Regions from separate parts of the Kitasatospora sp. NPDC091207 genome, predicted to be linked through region 3. Evidence: riboswitches for the same ligand, from Rfam matches in the RefSeq annotation. Region 3 holds a riboswitch; each other region holds the start of a gene.
What was found. Region 3 has a riboswitch for thiamine pyrophosphate ahead of thiO (glycine oxidase ThiO). Riboswitches for the same ligand answer to the same signal wherever they lie in the genome.
Positions count from the first base shown of each region.

Region 1 (7,471 bases), on a different contig from region 3:
CCGCCCCCACCGGCGACGATGCCGGGCAGGACGACGGTGTGGAACTGCCGCACCCGGGCGTCACCGGGGCAGGCCGTGCCGCCGTCCGACCACTCCGGGAACAGCCGGTGGAAGCCGAAGCCCGGATCGTCCGCCGTGCGGCAGACCCGCGCCGGGATGCCGTGCTGCCGGTGCAGCCAGACCCCCAGCGCGATCAGCGCGGCGACCTGCGCGTCCGTCCACGGGTCGGTGCTCTGGTCGTCGCTGGCCGACTCGATGCTCACCGCTCCGGTGCCGTCGGCCCTGCGGTTGGCCGCCATATTGGCGTCCGCCCGGGTCTCGGTGCCGATGAACTGGCCCACACTGCCGTCGTAGCCGACCCCGAAGTGCGACTCCAGATTGGTCGAGTCCCGCCAGTACTCGTAGATTCGGCGCGGCGCCCACGGCGCCGCGATGCTGTGGAAGATCACCTGCGTCGGCACGATCGCCGGCTGCTCGTCCGACTCGGGCTGAAGCTCCAGCTTCTCAGCGCCGGGGTACCAGGCCATCCGTCTCTCCTCGCCGGGCCCAGGGCAGTCCGCCCCTTACCCCCGGCACACGAACCCTCAGCTCCCCACGAGGACGCCTCCGCCCCAAACCCCCCGTTCAGGTGAACTCGCCCCGGAAACGCGGAAGGCGGGTGCCGGAAGCTTCCGGCACCCGCCTTGAGCAGATGGTTCTCCAACCAGCGGAGAGCGTGGGATTCGAACCCACGGTACGGGGTCACCGCACGACAGTTTTCAAGACTGTTCCCTTAGGCCGCTCGGGCAGCTCTCCAGGCGGAGGTCAGCCTAACGGGTCCGACGGGGTTCGGTGCACCCGTTTCCGGGCGGGCTCAGTCGCCGACGCGCTCCGCGAGGGTGACCTTGGTGGTGAGGGTCTGGCCGTTGCGGGTGTACTCGACGTCGACGGTCTCGCCGGGCTTGTGCGTCCAGATCTTGCTGACCAGGGCGGGGCCGTTCTCGATCGGGCTGCCGCCGAGCTTGGTGATGACGTCGCCGGGCTTGAGACCGGCCTTGTCGGCGGCGCCGCCGGGGGTGACGGCCGGGGTGCCCTGGATGTCGCGGGTCTGGATCTGCGCGCCGTCGCCCTTGTAGTCGTCGTTGCGCAGGACGTCCAGCTTGGCGTAGACCGGCTTGCCGGTCTTGATCAGCGTCTCGGCGACCCACTTGGCCTGGTTGATCGGGATGGCGAAGCCCAGGCCGATGCTGCCGGCCCGGCCGGTGCTGGACGTGTTGGACTGGATCGCCGAGTTGATGCCCATCACCGCGCCGCCGGCGTCCAGCAGCGGGCCGCCGGAGTTGCCGGGGTTGATGGAGGCGTCGGTCTGCAGGGCGTTCATGTAGGAGGACTGCGCGCCGGTCTCGTCGCCGGAGGCGACCGGACGGTCCTTGGCGCTGATGATGCCGGTGGTGACGGTGGACTCCAGGCCGTACGGCGCGCCGATGGCGATCGTGGAGTCGCCGACGTTGACCTTGTCGGAGTCGGCCAGCGGAAGCGGCGTCAGCTTGTCCTTGGGCGGGCTGTCGAGCTTCACCACGGCGACGTCGTAGCCCTCGGCGCGGCCGAGCACCGAGGCGTTGTAGGAGCTGCCGTCGGCGAACTTGACGGTCAGTTTGCCGCCGTTGGAGGCGGGCGCGACGACGTGGTTGTTGGTGAGGATGTGGCCCTCGGTGTCGAAGACGAAGCCGGTGCCGGTGCCGGACTCGCCGTTGCCCTGCGCCTTGATGGTGACGACGCTGGGCAGCGCCTTCTGCGCGATGCCCGCGACGGAGCCGGGGGCGGGCTCGTTCTTCTGGGTGTTGTTCGCCTGGACGGTGGTGCTCCTGTGGTCGTCCGAGGCGGAGAAGCGGCCACCGTCGCGGTCCGCGACGGTGACGCCGAGCGCGCCGCCGGCCACACCGGCGACCAGGGCGACGGCCGCGATCAGCGCGATCAGGCCGCCGCGCTTCTTGCGCGGGCCGCCGGGCTCGGGGGCGCCGGGGTACTCGGCCGGGTAGCCGAGCGGTCCGCCCGGGTAGCCCGGGCCGCCCGGGCCGCCGGGCGGGGCGTCGTGGGCGCCCCAGCCGCCGAGCGGCTGGCCGGCGCCGAACGGGTGGTGCGCGGCCGGCGCGGGGTGCGCGGCCGGGGCGCCGTACGGGTCGTGGGCCGCCACCGCGACCGGGGTGCCCGGGGTGGCGTACGGGTTGGCGACCGGCGCGGCGGCGGGGGCCGCCACCGGGGCCGCGGGCGCGGCCGGCACGGGCGGCAGCACCGGCGGAGGTGCGTCGATGTACCCGGCCTCGGCCGCGACCGGCGCGGGAGCCGGAGCCGCGACCGGTTCGGCCGGAGCGGCGGGCGCCGGCTCCGGGGCGCCGACCTTGCTGAACGCCAGCGTCGGCGTGAACCCGCCGGACTCCGGTGTGGCCGGGGCGGCGGGCGCCGGACCGTCATGAGCGGGACCCACGACCCCCTGGCCGTCGGAGGGCTGCTCCCCCTGTGGCCCGGTGGGCCCAACCTCGCGCTCGGTGCTCACGGACGACCTCCATAGCTGACAGGACCAACGACCATAGTTTTTCGCACACTCGATTCGATTGCCGTAAGGACCCCTCTGAAGAAGTCATAAGAATCCTTAGCCCGGCCCGACAACGGCCCCCTCCGGCGCCCCCCGACCAGCCGCCGGCCGGCCCCGGGCAGGACCCTCAGGACGCCCCGCTGAACACCCCTCGGGGCACGCCCCGCGCGTCCCGCGATGCGGACCGCCCGACGCCTGGCCTTGGCGTTCACCCCCGCGCCGGTTAGCCTGTCGCTCAAAACTGACACGCGGGAGCTTGGACCCACCAGGCTGAGAGTGCGCCGGTCGACCGTACGCCACGGCATCCGTGGACGGACCGTCGAGGGGGCGCAGACCGCCGGAACCTGTCCGGGTAATGCCGGCGTAGGGAGTATCGGCCATGCCGCCTGCTTCGCCATCCTCTTCTTCGGGCGCGCCCGCGTCCAAGGATTTCCCCGAGTCGTCCACCGCTCCTTCCGACGTCGCCGACGGCGCACCCGGTTCCACGGGCACCGCCACCGCCGTGCTGGACCACCCGGAGCGGACCGACCGGGTCGAGGCCCCGTTCGTCCTGGACACCGAGCCGCCGCGCACGCTGCGCTTCCGGGACCACTTCGCGCTCTGGATGAACCTCGGCGTCAGCCTGATCGGCTTCACCACCGCCGCCACCGTGCTCGGCGCGCCGGGCAGCGAGCTGTCGCTGGCCGCCGCCGTGACCGCGATCGCCGTCGGCACCGTGGTCGGCACCGCGATGCTCGGCGTGGCCGCGCTGATCGGGGCCCGGACCGGCGCACCGGCGATGGCCAACCTGCGCGGGCTGTTCGGGACGAAGCTCTCCTACGTGCCGACGGTGCTGAACATCGTCCAGTGCATCGGCTGGGGCGTGTACGAGCTGCTGGTCATCGCGATGGGCGCGCAGACGGTGGCGCACACCGAGGGCTACCGCTGGGTCTTCGTCGTGCTGGCGGGCGCGGTGACCACCGCGCTGACCATCTGGCCGCTCGGCGCCATCGCGGTACTGCGCCGCTTCGTCGCCGCCGCCGTCGCGGTGGCGATGGTGTACTTCACCGTCCAGCTGGGCCGGGGCGGCGTGTCCGACCCGGGCGCGGGCAACTGGCACGGCTTCCTCCGGGCCACCGACGCGATGATCGCGGTGTCGATCTCCTTCGTCCCGCTGGCCGCCGACTACACCCGGCACTCGCGCACCGCCCGCTCCGCGTTCTGGGGCAGCTTCTCCGGCTACACCGTCGCCCAGGTCTGGTGCTACGTGCTCGGCCTGGTCGCGCTGCTGCAGGCCGACGGCGACGCCACCCGGATCTTCGACTCCTTCCTGGGCGTCTGGGCCGGCTGGCTCTTCCTGCTGGTACTGGTGCTGCGCGAGACCGACCAGTCCTTCGCCAACGTTTACTCGACCGCGATGTCGGTCCACAACCTGCTGCCGAAGGTGGACCGCCGGGTGCTGACCGGCGGCACCGGTCTGCTGATCACCGTGCTGGCGCTGCAGATCACCGAGTTCACCGATTCCTACTACGCCTTCCTGGGCCTGATCGGCTCGGTGTTCGTGCCGATGTTCGCGGTGCTGGCGGTCGACTACTTCCTCGGTGCCGGACGGCGCGGCTGGAACCTCGCCGCCGACGCGCCGTCCCGCTGGCTGATGCTGCTGCCCTGGGCGCTCGGCTTCGCCGTCTACCAGGTGATCGCGCCGACCGCGATCGCCGGCTGGTGGACGGACTTCTGGACGTCCGTCCAGGAGGCGCTGCACTTCACGCCCCAGGAGTGGACCTCGGCCTCGCTGTTCGGCTTCCTGGTGCCGGCCCTGGCCACCTGGGCGCTCACCCCGCTCACCCGGCGCACCACCGCGGCCTGACCCGACCGGCCCGACCGGCCCCGGGCCGAACAACCGCGCACCGCGCACTGCGCACCGCGGCGAAGACGGCCCCGCAGGTTGGGGTCGTCTTCGCCTCGGTGTCACTTCCGCCGCCTATCGTGGACGGCGTGACCAGCCCCGACCTCTCCCCGGCGGCGGCGCGCACCGCGCCGTCCGTCCAGGTGATCGCCCACCGCGGTTCCTCGCACGCCCTGCCCGAACACACGCTGGCGGCCTATCGCCGGGCGCTCGACGAGGGCGCGGACGCGGTCGAGTGCGACGTCCGGGTGACGGCCGACGGGCATCTGGTCTGCGTGCACGACCGCCGGATCGGCCGGGTCTCGGACGGCCGCGGCACGGTCTCCTCGATGACGCTGGCCCAGTTGGAGGCGCACGACTTCGGCGCCTGGAAGACGGGCGAGCCGAGCCGGGACCCGGCCCTGCGCGGCGTCCTGCGGCTGGAGAGCCTGCTGGAGCTGGTCACCGACTGCGGACGCCCGGTGGACCTGGCGATCGAGACCAAGCACCCGGTCCGTTTCCGCGGCCGGGTGGAGGCCGAGCTGCTGCGGATGCTCGACCGGTTCAAGATCGGTGGGACGCCGGAGGGCGACCGCCCGCAGGCCCGGATCATGAGCTTCTCCTCGCTGGCCCTGGCCAGGGTGGCCGCTGCCGCCCCGGAGTACCCGCGGGTGTTCCTGTTCGAGCGGACGCTGCCCCTGCAGGGCCGGCTGCGGCCCGGCGCCGCGCTGCCGGGCGGGGCCCGGATCGCCGGCCCGGGCATCGACCTGGTGCGGGCCAGGCCCCGGCTGGTGACGCGGCTGCGGGAGCTGGGTCACCAGGTGCACGTCTGGACCGTGGACGAGCCCGCCGACGTCCAGCTCTGCCTGGAGCTCGGGGTCTCGGCGATCATCACCAACCGCCCGGCGGAGGTGCTGGCCCAGCTCGGCCGGTGAGCCGTTCACCGCCTGCGGGCCCCGTGGACCTCCGGGCCGGCCCCTCGGGCCTCGGCCGTCCCCCAGAACCCACCGGGCCCGTTGGCCACCCGCCACACTCCGGCCTCGTCCGACACGTCGGCCCACCGGTCGGCGATCGTTTTGGTAGGGACTCAAACCTTTCCCTGTCGTTTTCTGGCGGAGATTATGCGTTCCCGCGACAGAGGGTGAGCGCGGAATCACCTGCCGCGCACCGTGCGTCGCCCGGCTTGAAATGTCCGCGCGGGATCGCCGCGCGGTCGTTTCCGACGCATTACCAAGGGGCATCCATCCCTCGGCATACGCTGAAGGAGGTCCGGGGGTGGCGTTGATGGTGGCGCGTGAAGTGCCGACTTCATCGACCATGGCAGTGCCGCACGGCCCATCGAGTGTCGGGGTCGCACGGCGCCGACTGCGTCGAGATCTCGGTGACCGGGAGATACCCGAACCGGTCATTGATGATGCTGTTCTGATCCTTTCCGAGCTGCTGAGCAATGCATGTCGTTACGCACGGCCACTCGGCCCGCTGCCCGTACTCGGACGCAACGCCCGGGCGGAGATCGTCGACCAGATACTCGTCGGCGTCCCGTCGGGCCCGGCCGAACCGCTCAGGGCGCCCGGCGCCCCCTCGTCGAGCACGTCGGGCACATCAGGTGCCTCAGCCACATCAGGTGCCCCGGGCCCGTCGCACGGGTCCCCGGCCCGGCCCGACGACGGCGAGGGCGACGGCGGCGTCCTGGTCCGCTGGCAGATGCACGCGGACGGGATCCTCACCCTGGAGGTGACCGACGGCGGTGCGCAGACCCGGCCGTCCCCCGCCAGCCCGTCGCTGACCTCGCGCGGCGGCCGCGGGCTGAGCATCGTCGACCAGCTGGCCAGCGACTGGGGCGTGCGCGACGCGCCCGGCGAGGTCACGGTCTGGGCCGCCCTGCCCGCCCGGGCCCGCCACGCCCGGCGGACCGGCGGTGACGCCCGCAGCGCCTGACCGCGGCGGACAGCGCTCCCGCCCGGGGCCCCTCGGGTACGGCGGCGACCGCCCCCCTCCCGCCCCCGTGCGGCGGGCCCCGCGCCCCATCGCGCGCCCGGCCGGCGCGGTCCGGCGGCCCCCGGTCCGGTGCCGCCCCGCCGCCCCGTCGCGGGGCACTCCCCGCCCCGGCGCGTGCCCACGTGCCGGGGGAACGTCAGTAGGCTGCCCGGAGCACACCGAAACCGTCCCCGGGAGAGCCGCACCATGGGCAAGAAGGCCGCCAAGAAGGCGCCGCAGCGCAGCCAGTCCACCACCGCCGTCACGGGTGAGATCCCCGTGGTCGGAGCCCGCGAAGACTGCCCGTGCGGTTCGGGCCGCCGGTACAAGGCCTGCCACGGCCGGGAGGCCTCGCACGCCGTGCAGGAGCTGGTGCACCGCCCGTTCGAGGGCCTGGCCGGCGAGGCCGACTGGGTCGCCCTGCGCGAGCTGGTCCCGGCCGCGACCGTGCCGCTGACGCTGGCCGCCGGGGTGGCCGAGGCCGCCAACGGCGAGGTCCCGTCGGTGACGCTGGCCACCGTGCTGCCGCTGGCCTGGCCGGCGCTGCGCCGCCAGGACGGCTCGATCCTGCTCGGCCTGCAGACCCAGTCCGCCTCCGGCGACCTGAGCCGCGACCTGGCGGACGCGCTGGAGCTGGCGCTGGCCGCCGAGCCGGGCTCGCCCGTCCCCGCCCGCCGGACCGTCCCGGGCGGCCGCCGCCTGCAGGACCTGCTGGACACCTCCGCCGACTTCACGCCCGCCGTGCACACCGGCTTCGAGTTCTGGCTGGAGGACGCCGAGACGGCGACGGGCGAGGTGGCCGCCTCGCTGGAGCGCGCCAACGCCTCGGCGATCCCGACCGAGAAGCTGAGCAGCGTGGACTCCGCGTACTGGTGCGGCACCCCGGACAAGAACCACCTGCGCTGGGTGATGACCGTGCCGGAGGAGCAGCTGCTGGACGCGCTGGCCCGGCTCACCGCCGCCGACCAGTCCTCGCTCGGCCCGGACACCCGCCTGGTCGGCTCCTTCCGCGCGCACGGTCTGACCGTCCCGGTCTGGGACCTGCCGCTCGCCATGAC
Region 1 covers NZ_JBIVVS010000001.1:277,713-285,183, reverse strand. Annotated here, with positions in the region: gene ACIQTO_RS01270 (peptidoglycan-binding protein) at 1-527, opposite strand, end outside; tRNA gene ACIQTO_RS01265 (tRNA-Ser) at 708-795, opposite strand; gene ACIQTO_RS01260 (S1C family serine protease) at 854-2,533, opposite strand; TPP riboswitch at 2,811-2,959, shown strand; gene ACIQTO_RS01255 (purine-cytosine permease family protein) at 2,952-4,418, shown strand; gene ACIQTO_RS01250 (glycerophosphodiester phosphodiesterase family protein) at 4,547-5,371, shown strand; gene ACIQTO_RS01245 (ATP-binding protein) at 5,721-6,374, shown strand; gene ACIQTO_RS01240 (DUF5926 family protein) at 6,621-7,471, shown strand, end outside.
Region 1: another riboswitch for thiamine pyrophosphate. It lies ahead of ACIQTO_RS01255 (purine-cytosine permease family protein); the one in region 3 lies ahead of thiO (glycine oxidase ThiO).

Region 2 (7,471 bases), on a different contig from region 3:
GTGGAGGGTCGGTCCGCGATCGGCAGGTAGACCCAGTTGCCCTGCTCCGCGAACTCCTCCGACTTGGCCTGCAGGCCGGCCGGCGCCTCGGCATCGTGACCGGAGGCCACGGCGGAGGAGCCCCCGCCGTGCGCCGCTCGAATCTGCTGGGAGATCTTCGGAGCCTCGGGGAGAAGGCGCAGGCGTTCGGCTGGCTGGTGGTCCATCGCTACACGGACAACGACAAGAGCGCGAGCAAGGAGAACGTCGTCCGCGACGACTTCGAGCAGTTGGTGGTGGACCTCTCCGCCGGACACACCCCCGAGGGCTACCCCATCCACGGCGTGATGGCGGACAACGACGACCGGCTGTACCGACGCCCCGGTGGCTGGGAGCGCTACCTGCGAGCGTTCACCGCTCACGAGCGACGGGTGTACTGGGACTCCAACGGCGTGCAGGACCTCTACGCCGAGGGTTTCGAGATCAAGGGACTCGTCGGTGTCGCGATGTCCCTCGCGGAGACGCGGAAGAAGCAGCGGCGTTCACGCAACAGCCACCGTTACCGATCTCCGCAGCGAACCGCGCTGGATGTGGTACCTCACCCCGCACAAGCTGCACGGAGAGACCGGGCACGCCCTCTACCTGCTCGCCACGGTCAAGGGAAGACCGGTGTCCGACCTTGTGTCCAGACTCCGCCGGGCCGTTGACTCCCAGACCTCCAACCGGGCCCGCTCGAAGGCGATCGACACCGTGCAACTGGCCACAGTGCTCTACCGCCAAGGGGCTCGGGACGAAGCCGAGCACTACGCCCGCACCGCAACCGACTTTCCACCGTGGTCCGCTCCGCACGACTGGATGCCGCACTGGCCGAGATGAGGAGAGCCCAAGCATGACCATCGAAGACGTGATCAAGGAGCCGCCGCCCGTGGCGTCACCGGCCTGCCGGAGCCGTCTCGCCTGACGCACGTCCGGGTGTGGCCGGGCGCGTCCAATGGGTCGGCGAGGTCGGCGAGCCACCCCACAACGAGATGGTGGGCGAAGGCATGTTCGACACGAAGGACGAGGCTCAGGAGGCCGCGTTGAAGGCCGTCGCCGATGGCCGGTCCCTCCTTCTCGCACTGCTGCCGGCCGACCTGGCAGCGACGGCCGAGGAGTGGGCGGAGCCGACTGTCAGCGCCTGGGACGCCTGAGGACACCCGAGCGCACCGGCCCGCGACTCCCCCCTTTGGGACGCGGGACGGTGCGCAGTCAATGGGGCTCAGTCCACCAGCGGCAGGTAGACCTTGTTGCCCTGGGCCGCGAACTCCTCGGACTTGGCCTGCATGCCGGCCAGCGCCTCGGCGTCGAACTCGGTGGCGACGGCGCTGGAGCCGTCACCGTGCTCGTCGCGGATCTTCTGCGAGATCTTCATCGAGCAGAACTTCGGGCCGCACATCGAGCAGAAGTGGGCCGTCTTGGCGGGCTCGGCGGGGAGCGTCTCGTCGTGGAACTCGCGGGCCGTCTCCGGGTCGAGGGCCAGGTTGAACTGGTCCTCCCAGCGGAACTCGAAGCGGGCGTCGGAGAGCGCGTCGTCCCAGGCCTGGGCACCGGGGTGGCCCTTGGCGAGGTCGGCGGCATGGGCGGCGATCTTGTAGGTGATGACGCCGGTCTTGACGTCGTCCCGGTTGGGCAGGCCCAGGTGCTCCTTGGGGGTGACGTAGCAGAGCATCGCCGTCCCCCACCAGGCGATCATCGCGGCGCCGATGCCCGAGGTGATGTGGTCGTAGCCGGGGGCGACGTCCGTGGTGAGCGGGCCGAGGGTGTAGAACGGCGCCTCGTCGCAGATCTCCTTCTGGAGATCCATGTTCTCCCGGATCTTGTTCATCGGGACGTGGCCCGGGCCCTCGATCATCACCTGGACGTCGCGTTCGCGCGCGATCCGGCCGAGCTCGCCCAGCGTCTGCAGCTCGGCGAACTGCGCCTCGTCGTTGGCGTCCGCGATCGAGCCGGGGCGCAGGCCGTCACCGAGCGAGAAGGTGACGTCGTAGCTCGCGAGGATCTCGCAGAGCTCCTCGAAGTTGGTGTAGAGGAAGTTCTCCTGATGGTGCGCCAGGCACCAGGCGGCCATGATCGAGCCGCCGCGCGAGACGATGCCGGTCTTGCGGCGGGCCGTCAGCGGCACGTACCGCAGCAGCACGCCGGCGTGCACGGTCATGTAGTCGACGCCCTGCTCGCACTGCTCGACGATCGTGTCGCGGTAGACGTCCCAGCTGAGTTCCTCGGCCCGGCCGTCGACCTTCTCCAGCGCCTGGTAGAGCGGCACCGTGCCGATCGGCACCGGGGAGTTGCGCAGGATCCACTCGCGGGTGGTGTGGATGTTGCGGCCGGTGGAGAGGTCCATGACGGTGTCGGCGCCCCAACGGGTGGCCCAGGTCATCTTCTCCACCTCCTCCTCGATCGAGGACGTGACGGCGGAGTTGCCGATGTTGGCGTTGATCTTCACCAGGAAGTTGGTGCCGATGATCGACGGCTCCACCTCGGGGTGGTTCACGTTGACCGGGATGACGGCGCGCCCGCGCGCCACCTCGGCGCGGACGTACTCCGGGGCCAGGCCCTCGCGCAGGGCCACGAACTCCATCTCCGGGGTCACCACGCCGCGCCTGGCGTAGGCGAGCTGGGTGACGGAGGCGCCGGACCGGCCGCGCAGCGGGCGGCGCGGCCGGCCGGGGAAGACGGCGTCGAGGTTGCGCAGGTTCCCGCCGCGCGGCGAGGTGTGCTTGATCCCGTCGTCCTCCGGGCGGGCCTCCCGGCCGTCGTACTCCTCGACGTCGCCGCGCTGGCGGATCCAGGAATCGCGCAACGGCGGCAGGCCGCGGCGCACGTCGGCCTCGTACGCGGGGTCGGTGTACTGGCCCGAGGTGTCGTAGAGCGGGACGGTCCGGCCGTTGGTGAGGACGACCTCGCGGTACGGGACGCGCAGGTCGGGGCGGGACCCTTCGCGGTAGGCCTTGCGCCAGGCCGGGGTCGGGTAGCCGGTACCCGTGCTCCCGGTGCCCGTGCTCCCGGCGTCCTGGTTCCGGGCAGACTGCGGCTGTGCATCGAACGTGGTCATCAGACCCTCTACTCCCTACGCCGGCATTACCCGGTCAGGTTCCTGCGGTCGACGCAGCGGTCGGCACGTCCAGCGACGTTCCGGTCAGCGCCCTCTCAGCCCGGTGCTCCGAGCTCCCGTGTCCGCAGGCGGTGTTGCCTGCGCATGACGTCCAACACCGTAGCGAGCGGATCGCCGCTGGTCCAGAGGGGGTCCGTCCCCCGGCACCCGACTCCGGCCCGAACGTTTGATCGTCGACGATACGATCTCCGCGCACGCGTTCGCGCACACGACCGGCACGTCGCCGGAACACCTGCGCCACCATCGGGGGGATCACCATGAGGACTTCGCGCCTCCTTGCCGCCTGTGCGGCCGTTACCGCGAGTCTCGGCCTGGGCCTGGGTGCGGCGTCCGCCGCCCCGCTCGCCGATCCGACCGCGACGCCCGCCGCCGCCGCCTCGAACCCGTCCGGAAGTGCCGCGCCGAGCACCGGACCGACCGGCGACCCCACCGACCCGGCACCGAACACGGCGCCCACCGCCGGCCCGACCACCGGCCCGACCGCGGCACCGACCGCCACGGGCACCACCACGCCGACCACCGCACCGACGGACACGCCGACCGCCACACCGTCGGCCACCCCGACCGGCACGCCGACCCCGACCGGCAGCCCGACGGAGCAGCCCTGCACCTTCGCCCACCGGCCCGTCGCCACCATCCCGGTCAGCTGGAACGACAGCGGCTACCCCGAGCTTTCGCTGGTGAAGGGCGGCCCGGCCGTCGAGTCCACCGTGACCGTCCGCAACACCACGGGCTACGACCTGCCCGAGTTCAGCTCCACGTTCACGGTGATCGGACACGGTGTCCGGAACCTCACCGCGGAGACGAGGTTCCCCGGCGGCGCCTGGAGCACCGGGACACCCGTCGAGGGCAGTGACAGCTGGCTCCAGGTGCCGCTCCAGACCTTCCGGCTCGCCAAGGACGAGTCGCTGACCTTCCGGCTCCGCCTGGCCGCCGGCCGGGACGCGGTCGCGGAGAAGGTGGGCTTCTCCCTGAACGCCCAGTCCTCCTTCACGTACGAGCAGCCCGGCCGGGACTACTGCCGGACCGTCGCGAACGCCTCCGGCGGCATCACCGTCACCGAGGCGACCGGCACGGGCACCACGCCGTCGACGCCCGACCCGACGACCACCCCGACCAGCCCGACCGTCCCCGCCACCGGCACCCCCAGCCCCTCGGCGAGCCCGGCGGCCGGTGGTGGCGGCACCGCCGCCACCGGCGGCCAGGGCACCCAACTGGCCCACACCGGAGCCGGTTCGACCACCCCGCTGGCCGCCGGCGCGGTCGGCGCGGTGGCCGTGGGCCTCGCCACCGTCCTCGTGGTGCGGCGCCGTCGCGAGCACGCCGGGTCCTGAGCCCAGGGCGTTCCCGGTGCCTGTCCGCCTGTCGACCGGCGGACGGGCACCGGCCTTTCGGCGCACCGGTCTTCCGGCCCACCGGGGTGGCACACTGGCCGACATGGTGGGACTGGCGGGGCGGGTCAGCGGGGCGGTCGGCGCGGGGCTGGTCGGCGAGGTGATGGTGCACGTTCCGGAACGCCGGGGCACGGAGGCGTTCCTCGCCTACCTCGCCGTGCCGGGCGACCGACTGCCGGTCGGGACACCGGTGGTGGTGATCGAGTACCAGCCTCCGCGCACGGTCTACGTGGCACCGGTCCTCCCGTGACAGGCTTGTGACGGGCCGTCACGTCCTTTCCCTTCTCTTCGGGTTGTACCGGGCGGACAATCCGAATCGGCGCATCTCATGTGCCGAGAGGGGGAGTTGAACCATGGTGTACGTCATCATCGGGGCAGCCGCCGCGGTGCTGCTGGTGGGAATCACGCTCTTCAAACTCATGTGGCGGGTGGCCGAGCCCAACGAGGCGCTGATCATCTCGGGCTCCCGGCACCGGACCGAGGGGGTCGGGGACGGCCTGGGCTTCCGGATCGTCACCGGTCGGGGGACTTTCGTCACGCCGGGCCTGCAAGGTGTCCGCCGGCTCTCGCTGGACCTCAACGAGGCCGAGCTGAACGTCGAGTGCGTCACCACCCAGGGCATCCCGGTCCGGGTCAAGGGCGTGGTGATCTTCAAGGTCGGCGACGACGACGTCTCGATCGCCAATGCCGCCCGACGCTTCCTGGACCAGCAGAAACTGATCAGCCAGCGGGTCCACAACGTCTTCGCCGGCCACCTGCGCTCGATCGTCGGCGGGCTCACCGTCGAGGACATGATCCGCGACCGCGAGCGGCTCACCGGGGAGACCAGGGCCGCCTCCGGGCTGGAGATGGAGAAGCTCGGGCTGATCATCGACACCCTGCAGATCCAGGAGATCATCGACCCGACCGGCTACATCAAGAACCTCGCCATCCCGCACGCCGCGGCCGTCCAGCGGGACGCCCGGATCGCCCAGGCCCAGGCCGACCGGATGGCCACCGAGGCGGAGCAGGAGGCCGCCGCCCGCAAGGCCGAGGCGACCCGCAACAGCGCCATCCAGCAGTCCGCGTACCAGGCCGAACGCGACACCGCCAACGCCCGGGCCGAGCAGGCCGGACCGCTCGCCGAGGCCGCCTCCCGGCAGGAGGTGGTCGTCCAGGAGACGAAGGTCGCCGAGCTGGAGGCGCGCCGCAAGGAACAGCAGCTGCAGATCGAGGTCCGCAAGCCCGCCGACGCCAAGGCGTACGAGACCCGCACCCGGGCCGACGCCGACCGCGACGCCCGGATCTCCGCCGCGCAGGCCAACGCCCAGGAGACTCAGCTGAAGGCCGCCGCCGAGGCCGGACAGGTCAGGGTCGCGGCCGAGGCGGCGGCGGACGCCACCAGGCTGCGCGCGCTGGCCGAGGCCGAGGCGACCAGGGCCACCGGACAGGCCGAGGCCGCGGCCGCCGAGGCCCGCGGGCTGGCGGAGGCGGAGGCGGCCAAGGCGATCGGGCTCGCCAAGGCCGCGGGCATCCAGGCCCGGGCCGCCGCCCTCGCGGAGAACCAGGACGCGGTAGTGGCCCAGGAGTTGGCGGAGAAGTGGCCGGACATCGTGCTGGCAGCCGCGCAGTCCTTCGGCAATGTCGAGCACATGGTGCTGCTCAACGGCGCCGAGGGGGTGGGCGAGCTGTTCGCCAAGGCGCTCACGATGGGCGGGACCGGCCTCGGTCTGGCCCGCCAGCTGCTCACCACCCTGCACGGGCCGGAGCAGTCGGGCCCGGCCGCGGACGCGGCGACGGCGGTGCCGGGCCCGACGGCGGTGCCGGGCCCGACGGCCGCCGTGGTGCCCGTCCAGCAGATCCCGGTCGAGGGGTGAGACCCTCCCCCGGCACGATTGGGTAGCCGCCCGCGCCCACCTGAGTACCCGTACTCAGGTGGGCGCGGTCCCGCCCGCCGGAGCATGGGGGCATGCACCCAGCAGCCACCGCCCGGATCGGCATCACCGCCGTCGGATCCCACCTCCCCGCCCGCCGGCTGACCTCCCGGCAGCTCCAGGACGAGGTCACCGCCGGCGGCCGGCTCCGGCTTCCGGAGCGGATGTTCGAGAAGGCGACCGGCATCGTCACCCGGCACTTCGCGGCCGAGGGCGAGTACGCCTCCACACTGGCCGTCGGAGCCGCCCGGCACGCCCTGGACGCCCGCGGTCTGGACCCGCGCGACATCGACCTGCTGCTGTACGCCTCCGCCACCCGGGACGTCTGCGAACCCGCGACCGCCCACCTCGTCCAGGCCGAACTCGGCTCCCGGGCCCACGCCCTGGACGTCAGCAACGCCTGCAACAGCTTCCTCAACGGGATCGACCTGGCCCGCGCGATGATCCTGGCCGGCCGGGCCCGGCGCGCCCTGGTGGTCACCGGCGAGACGCCGAGCCGGGCGATGCGCCGCGCACCGGACGGCCCGGCCGACTTCCGGGACGGCTTCGCCGGGTACACCTTCGGCGACGCCGGCGCGGCCGTGGTCGTCGAGGCGGTCGAGCGCGGCGGCATCCTCGACATCGAGACCGAGACCGCCTCCGAGCACTGGGCGGCCGGTGGCATCCCCGGCGGCGGCTCGCGCCACCCGCGCGGCGACGACTACAGCTACTTCCGGGGCGGCGGCAAGGAGTTGCGCGGTGTCTTCGAGGAGATCGGCGGCTCCATCCTGACCAGGGTGGCGGCCCGCACCGGCCTCGGCTGGGACGACTACGCCCGGGTGCTGGTGCACCAGGTGACCGTCCCCTACCTGGAGCGCTTCGTCGAGCTCACCGGGGTACCCGCCGAGAAGCTGGTGCTCACCGTGCCGGAGCTGGGAAATGTCGCCAGCGCCACACTGGGCATCCAACTCGACCGAATAAAGCCGGAACTGATCCCTGGCGACAAGGTGCTGCTGATCGGCCTCGGCGGCGGCGTGAGCCTGATGACCATGGTG
Region 2 covers NZ_JBIVVS010000001.1:23,353-30,823, forward strand. Annotated here, with positions in the region: gene ACIQTO_RS00130 (hypothetical protein) at 129-686, shown strand; gene ACIQTO_RS00135 (hypothetical protein) at 1,023-1,169, shown strand; gene thiC (phosphomethylpyrimidine synthase ThiC) at 1,238-3,070, opposite strand; TPP riboswitch at 3,066-3,200, opposite strand; gene ACIQTO_RS00145 (LPXTG cell wall anchor domain-containing protein) at 3,388-4,464, shown strand; gene ACIQTO_RS00150 (hypothetical protein) at 4,568-4,774, shown strand; gene ACIQTO_RS00155 (SPFH domain-containing protein) at 4,878-6,380, shown strand; gene ACIQTO_RS00160 (3-oxoacyl-ACP synthase III family protein) at 6,473-7,471, shown strand, end outside.
Region 2: another riboswitch for thiamine pyrophosphate. It lies ahead of thiC (phosphomethylpyrimidine synthase ThiC); the one in region 3 lies ahead of thiO (glycine oxidase ThiO).

Region 3 (7,471 bases):
GTTCTGCAGCAGCAGCTCGGCCAGCAGCCACAGCGCCACCGCCGCCAACGCGGCGTACAGCAGCAGGTATCCGATGCCCATCCGCCCGCATACCTCCAGCAGTCGCGTGCCCGCGCGCGCCGCGCGTGTGCGGCGACTGTACCGGTTGAACGGCCCGGGTACCGCATCGCGTTCCCGGGCCGCCCGAGGGCCGGGCGGTCCGGGAACGGCGGCCGATCAGCGCTGGTGCAGGCCGAGGTTCTGGTAGATCTCCAGCGTCGCGGTCGAGTGGTTGAGCGTGATGAAGTGCAGCCCGGGAGCGCCCTCCGCCAGCAGCCGCTCGGACATCGCGGTGGCGTGCTCCATGCCGATCGCGCGCAGCGCCGCCGGGTCGTCGATCGCGGCCCGCAGCCGCCGCTCCAGGTCGGCCGGGAAGGCCGACCCGCTGAGCTGCGGGAAGCGCTCCAGCTGCTTGGCGTTGGTGACCGGCATGATCTCCGGGATGATCGGCGCCTCGCAGCCGGCGGCCGCGACCCGGTCGCGCAGCCGCAGGTAGTCGTCGACCTCGAAGAACATCTGGGTGATCGCGTAGTCGGCCCCGGAGCGGAACTTCGCCACGAAGTGCCGGATGTCCTCGTCCCAGTCGGTCGAACGCGGGTGCATGTTCGGCGAGGCGGCGACGCCGACGCAGAAGTCGCCGATCCCCTTGATCAGCTCCACCAGCTCGTAGGCGTAGGTGACACCGTCCGGGTGGCTGACCCACTCGCCGGTCGGGTCGCCGGGCGGGTCGCCGCGCACGGCGAGGACGTTGCGGACACCCTGGTCGGCGTACTGGCCGATGATGTTGCGCAGCTCGGCGACCGAGTGGTCCACCGCGGTCAGGTGGGCCACCGGGGTCAGAGTGGTCTCGGTGGCGATCCGGCCGACCATGTTGACCGTCCGCTCGCGCGAGGAGCCGCCGGCTCCGTACGTCATGCAGACGAAGTTGGGGTCGAGCGGTTCGAGGCGGCGGATGGCGTCCCAGAGGCGCTGCTCACCGACCTCGGTACGCGGGGGCATGAACTCGAAGGAGAAGGACCGCTTGCCGGCCGCCAGCAGCTCGCGGACCGTCGACGCGCGGTCTGTTCTGGTGGTAGCGATGCCGAGTGCCATGCTGGCAGGTTAACCGTCGGTCGAAGGGCACGGACAACTCGGTTCCAGCTATTGAGACAATCGACGGACAGCGTTCCGCTTTCCACCCGCGGGGGCGTCGGAGTCGCGTCCGTACAGCTGTTCGCGTCCGTCCGGCTACGCTTGCCGCACCCCCAGCGAAACCTCCGGAGCCTCATCGTGACCTCGTCCAGCAACCGGCCGGCCAACCCGATTGACGTGGAGGACGTGCGCGAGCGCGTCAACGCCGCCCTCGCGGGGTTCATGGACGGCCAGTCGGCCCTGCTGGGGAAGATCTCCCCGCAGCTGGCACCCGCCGTCGAGGCACTGCGGGACTTCCTGCTGGACGGTGGCAAGCGGCTGCGCCCGGCGTTCTGTTACTGGGGCTGGCGCGGCGCCGGCGGCAGCGGCCGCGGCGAGGGCATCGCGCACGCCGCGGCCGCCCTGGAGCTGCTGCAGGCCAGCGCGCTGGTCCACGACGACCTGATGGACCGCAGCGACACCCGGCGCGGCCTGCCCTCCGTCCACCGGCGCTTCGAGGCGCTGCACCGCGCGAGCGGCTGGCGCGGCGACCGCGAGCAGTTCGGCGCCTCGGCGGCGGTGCTGCTCGGTGACCTGCTGCTGATCTGGTGCGACGAGCTGTTCCTGCGCTCGGGACTGGAGCCGGCCGCCGTGCTGGCCGCCAAGCCGGCGTTCGACCTGATGCGCACCGAGGTCATGGTCGGCCAGTACCTGGACGTCCTGGAGCCGGTCGCCGGCGACTCCACCGACGAGGGCGCGCTGGACCGGGCGCAGACCGTGCTGCACTACAAGTCGGCCAAGTACACGATCGAGCGGCCGTTGCAGGTCGGCGCGCTGCTGGCGGGCGCCGGTCCGGAGCTGGTCGAGGCGTACGGGGCGTTCGGCCTGCCGCTGGGCGAGGCGTTCCAGCTGCGGGACGACCTGCTCGGCGTCTTCGGGGACCCCGCGGTCACCGGCAAGCCCGCCGGCGACGACCTGCGCGAGGGCAAGCGGACGCTGCTGGTCGCGCACGCGATGCGGGGGCTGCCCGCCGCCGACGCCCGTCACCTGGACGAACGGCTCGGCGCGCCGGACCTGGCACCCGAGGAGGTGGCCCGGCTGCGCGAGCTGGTCGGGCGCAGCGGCGCGCCCGAGCGGGTGGAGCGGCGGATCGAGGAGCTGATGCGGCAGTCGCTGGCCGCGCTGGCGGCGGCGCCGCTGGCCGACGAGCGGGCCCGCGAGGTGCTGCTGGCGCTGGCCGAGGCCGCCACCGTCCGCAAGTACTGATCCACCTGTCCGAAAACGGGCGGACCGGGAAGTACCGGGGACGGCGGCGGCCGTCCGGTCAGAGCGCGCGCAACCGCCGGGCGAAGGCGGCGGCCGCCGCCTTCGGGTCGTCCGCCGCCGTGATGGCGCGCACCACCACGACCCGGCTCGCACCGGCCGCCAGCACCTCGTCCAGGTTGTCGAGGCCGATGCCGCCGATGGCGAACCACGGCCGGTCGGTGGTCCGCCCCGCCGCGTAGGAGACCAGGCCGAGGCCGGGCGCGTGGCGGCCCGGCTTCGTCGGGGTGGGCCAGACCGGGCCGGTGCAGAAGTAGTCCACACCGGGCTCGGCGACCGCCGCGTCCACCTCGGACTCGGCGTGGCAGGAGCGCCCGATCAGCACGTCCCCGCCGAGGATCGCCCGGGCGGCCAGCACCGGCAGGTCGTCCTGCCCGAGGTGCAGCACGTCCGGCCGGGCCGCGTGCGCGACGTCGGCGCGGTCGTTGACGGCGAGCAGCTTCCCGTGGCGGCGGCAGGCGTCGGCGAAGACCTCCAGGGCCGCCAGCTCCTGCTTGGCCTCCAAGCCCTTGTCGCGGAGCTGGACGATGTCCACCCCGCCGGCCAGCGCCGCGTCCAGGAAGTCCGCGAGGTCTCCCTGTTCGCGGCGGGCGTCGGTGCAGAGGTACAGCCGGGCGTCGGCGAGCCGCCGGCGCGGTGTGTCCGCCGCCATCAGATCAGCATCGCCTGGGCGCGGCGCTTCACCTCGGTGCCGCGGTTCTCCTGAAGCGCCTGGATCGGGCTGCCGGGCAGCGACGGGTCCTCGGTGAAGAGCCACTCCAGGATCTCCACGTCGTTGTACCCGCAGTCGCGCAGCACCGTCAGCGTGCCGGACAGGTGCTTGACCAGCCCCGGGCCGTCGATGAACGCGGCCGGTACCTGGAGCGACTTGTTCGGACCGCGCCGGACGGCGATCAGCCCGCCGTGCTTGACCAGGTCACGCACCTCGGTGACCCGGACCCCCCACTGCTCCGAGATGTCGGGCAGGTACATCCACTCGGTGACCAGGGACTCAATCTTGCTTTCGATCTCACTCACGTCACCAGACTGCCACCTCCACGGCCCGCCGCGCACCAGGCGTCCGTCCGGACTACCCCGCGACGGCCGACTTCAGCGCCACCGCCGGGTCCGCCGCCCGGACCGGATCGAGCACCGCGGCGCGCTCGACCAGCCGGCGGCCCTGGGTGAGATCGCGCGGGCGGTCCACGGTCAGCAGGGCCCTCAGCACGCCGTCGCGCAGCCACAGCACCGCCCAGGACGGGTCCTGCGGGGAGCCGCGCCGGATCAGCTGTTCGCCCTCGCCGTGCCGCCCGGCGTACTGAACCATCCGACCGAACTGCTCCGACCAGAAGTACGGAACCGGGTCGTACGGCAGGTCCGCGCCGAGCACGGCGGCGGCGGCCGCCCCGCCGGACTGCAGCGCGTGGTCCCAGTGCTGGACGGTCAACCGGGCGCCGGCCCGGACCGACGGGTAGCTCACGCAGTCGCCGGCCGCGTAGACGCCGGGCAGGTTCGTGCGCAGCCGCTCGTCCACCAGGACGGCGCCGGCCTCGTCCAGCGCGACTCCGGAGCCGGCCAGCCAGCCGGTGGCCGGGCGGGCCCCGATGCCGACCACGACCTCGTCGGCGGGCAGGTGGGAGCCGTCCGCCAGCAGCACCGCGCCGGCCTCGACCGCGGCGACCCCCACCCCGCAGCGCAGCTCCACGCCGGCCTCCGCGTACCAGGCCGCCATCGCGTGGCCGATCCCGGCCGGCAGCACGCCGGGGACGGGCGCCGGGCCGGCCTCCACGACGGTGACCTCGCACCCGGCCGCCCGGGCGGCGGTGGCCACCTCGGCGCCGATCCAGCCGGCGCCGACCAGCACCAGGCGCAGGCCCGGGCGGAGCAGGGCACGCAGCGCCAGCGCGTCGTCCAGGGTGTGCAGCAGGTGGGCCCGCTCGGCTCCGGGCAGGGCGCGCGGGGCCGCGCCGGTGGCGATCACCAGGGAGTCGTACGGCAGGTCCCCGCCGTCGGTGCGCAGCACGCCGGGGGTGAGCCCGGTGGCGCGGCGGCCGGTGAGCAGCTCGACGCCCAGCCGGGCGAAGTCCAGGTCGAGCGGGGTGGCGTCGGCCTTGCCGAGCAGCACCTCCTTGGAGAGCGGCGGCCGGTCGTACGGCGGGTGCGGCTCCTCGCCGACCAGGACGATCCGCCCCCGCCACCCGCCCTGCCGCAGGCCCGCGGCGCAGTGCGCCCCGGCCAGCCCCGCCCCGACCACGACCGCCTGATCCGTCCCGCTCAGCTCTGCCACGCCCGTCACTGTACTGGCGCCCGCCGGGGGCGCCGGAGGGCCGTCCGCCACCCCACCCCGGCCCCGCCGCCCACCCCGCCGTCCACCCCTCGTACGCGCCTTCAGCGGCGATGACCCCCGGAGTTATGGTGGGGGCACCATCACGGGAGCCCGGCGGACCGGGCTGAGAGGCGGGCTGACACGGCCTGCGACCGTCCGAACCTGATCCGGGTCATACCGGCGAAGGGAGAGCAGCGACTTTGACACGCTTGGCAGCAGGAACCCACGCCGACGTGCTGGTCGTCGGCGGCGGCATCATCGGCCTCGCCGTCGCCTGGCGGGCGGCCCGGCTGGGGCTGCGGGACATCGCGGTGGTCGACCCGGACCCGGGCGGCGGCGCCGCCCGGGTCGCGGCCGGCATGCTCGCCCCCGTGACCGAGCTCCAGTACGGCGAGGAGCCGTTGCTGCGCCTCGGCATGGCCTCCAACGAGCGCTACGCGGCCTTCGCCGCCGAGCTCACCGAGGCCTCCGGCGGCCAGGACACCGGCTACCGCCGGTGCGGCACCCTGGCCGTCGCCCTCGACTCCGACGACCGCGAGGAGCTGCGCGAGCTGCACGCCTTCCACCGGCGGCTCGGCCTCGACTCGCGGTGGCTGACCGGCCGGGAGGCCCGCAAGCTGGAGCCGATGCTCGCCCCGGGCGTGCGCGGCGGCCTGCACGTCACCGAGGACCACCAGGTGGACGGCCGTCGGCTGGCCAAGGCCCTGGTCCTCGCCTGTGAGCGGGCGGGCGTCCGGCTGCACCGCGCCGAGGCCACCGAGCTGCTGGTCGAGGACGGCCGGGCCGTCGGCGTCCGGCTGGGCGACGCGCGGACCCTGACCGCCGACCGGACCGTGCTCGCGGCCGGCCCCCGCAGCCATCTGCTGCCCGGCCTGCCCGAGGGCGTGCTGCCGGCGATCCGCCCGGTGAAGGGCCAGATCCTGCGGCTGCGGATCCCCCCGGCCTACCGCCCGTTCCTCTCCCGCAACGTCCGCGCGGTGGTGCGCGGCCAGCACCTCTACCTGGTACCGCGGGAGAACGGCGAGCTGGTGATCGGCGCGACCAGCGAGGAGCAGGGCTACGACACCACCGTCACCGCCGGCGGGGTGTACGAGCTGCTGCGCGACGCCCACGAGGTGGTCCCCGGTATCACCGAGCTGCCGCTGGTGGAGACCTCCGCCGGGCTGCGCCCGGGCTCGCCGGACAACGCGCCGCTGCTCGGGCCGACCGCCCTGCCCGGTCTGGTCGCCGCCACCGGCCACTACCGCAACGGCGTCCTGCTCACCCCGGTGACGGCCGACCTGGTCGCCGAGTACCTGGCCACCGGCAGCACGCCCGCGCTCGCCGAGCCGTTCTCCCCCACCCGCTTCACCACGAAGGTCCCCGCATGAGCGAGATCGAACTCACCGTCAACGGCGAACCCCGACGGGTACCCGCCGCCACCACCCTGGCCGAGGTGGTGACCACCCTCAGCCGGGCCAACTCCGGTGTCGCCGCCGCGCTCAACGAGGCCGTGGTGCCGCGCGGTTCCTGGCCCCTGACGCGGCTGGCCGCGGGCGACCGGGTCGAGATCCTCACCGCCGTCCAGGGGGGCTGACCATGGCCGACGACGTGTTCGCCATCGCCGGGACGGCCTTCGGCTCGCGCCTGATCATGGGCACCGGCGGCGCCCCCAGCCTGGAGGTCCTGGAGCAGGCGCTGCGGGTCTCCGGCACCGAGCTGACCACCGTGGCGATGCGCCGGGTCGACGCCACCACCCAGGGTTCCGTGCTGGACGTGCTGACCCGCAACGGCATCCGGGTGCTGCCCAACACGGCCGGCTGCTACACCGCCGGCGAGGCCGTGCTGACGGCCCGGCTGGCCCGCGAGGCGCTCGGCACCGACTGGGTGAAGCTGGAGGTCATCGCCGACGAACGGACCCTGCTGCCCGACCCGATCGAGCTGCTGGACGCGGCCGAGACGCTGGTCGACGACGGCTTCACCGTCCTCCCCTACACCAACGACGACCCGGTGCTGGCCCGGAAGCTGGAGGACGTCGGCTGTGCGGCGATCATGCCGCTGGGCTCACCGATCGGCTCCGGCCTGGGCATCCGCAACCCGCACAACTTCCAGCTGATCGTGGAGAGCGCCCGCGTCCCGGTGATCCTGGACGCGGGCGCCGGCACCGCCTCGGACGTGGCCCTGGCGATGGAGCTGGGCTGCGCCGCGGTGATGCTGGCCTCGGCGGTGACCCGGGCCCAGGAGCCGGTGCTGATGGCCGACGCGATGCGGCACGCCGTCGAGGCCGGCCGGCTCGCCCACCGGGCCGGCCGGATCCCGCGCCGCTTCCACGCCGAGGCCTCCTCGGCGATGGCCGGGCGGGCCGATCTGGACACCCGCGAGCGCCCGGCGTTCTGAGCCGGCGGCGCCCCGGCGGTGTCACAGGCCGGGCACAGACCGCCCCGGGAGCGGTGTCTCCCGGGGCCGGTACCGGCCCCGGGCCCTAGACTCGCCAGGTGGACATGGCACTGCACGACCCGCTGATCGGTACTCTGCTCGACGGCCGGTACCGGGTCGAGGAGCGCATCGCGGCCGGCGGGATGTCCACCGTCTACCGGGGCACCGACACCCGGCTCGACCGGGTCGTGGCGGTCAAGGTGATGCACCCCTCGCTCGCCGGCGACCAGGACTTCACCGGCCGGTTCATCCGCGAGGCCAAGGCGGTGGCCCGGCTCG
Region 3 covers NZ_JBIVVS010000002.1:414,001-421,471, forward strand. Annotated here, with positions in the region: gene ACIQTO_RS06510 (hypothetical protein) at 1-81, opposite strand, end outside; gene metF (methylenetetrahydrofolate reductase [NAD(P)H]) at 217-1,131, opposite strand; gene ACIQTO_RS06520 (polyprenyl synthetase family protein) at 1,309-2,415, shown strand; gene thiE (thiamine phosphate synthase) at 2,474-3,124, opposite strand; gene ACIQTO_RS06530 (Rv2175c family DNA-binding protein) at 3,124-3,489, opposite strand; gene ACIQTO_RS06535 (NAD(P)/FAD-dependent oxidoreductase) at 3,542-4,747, opposite strand; TPP riboswitch at 4,871-4,983, shown strand; gene thiO (glycine oxidase ThiO) at 4,987-6,147, shown strand; gene thiS (sulfur carrier protein ThiS) at 6,144-6,353, shown strand; gene ACIQTO_RS06550 (thiazole synthase) at 6,356-7,153, shown strand; gene pknB (Stk1 family PASTA domain-containing Ser/Thr kinase) at 7,258-7,471, shown strand, end outside.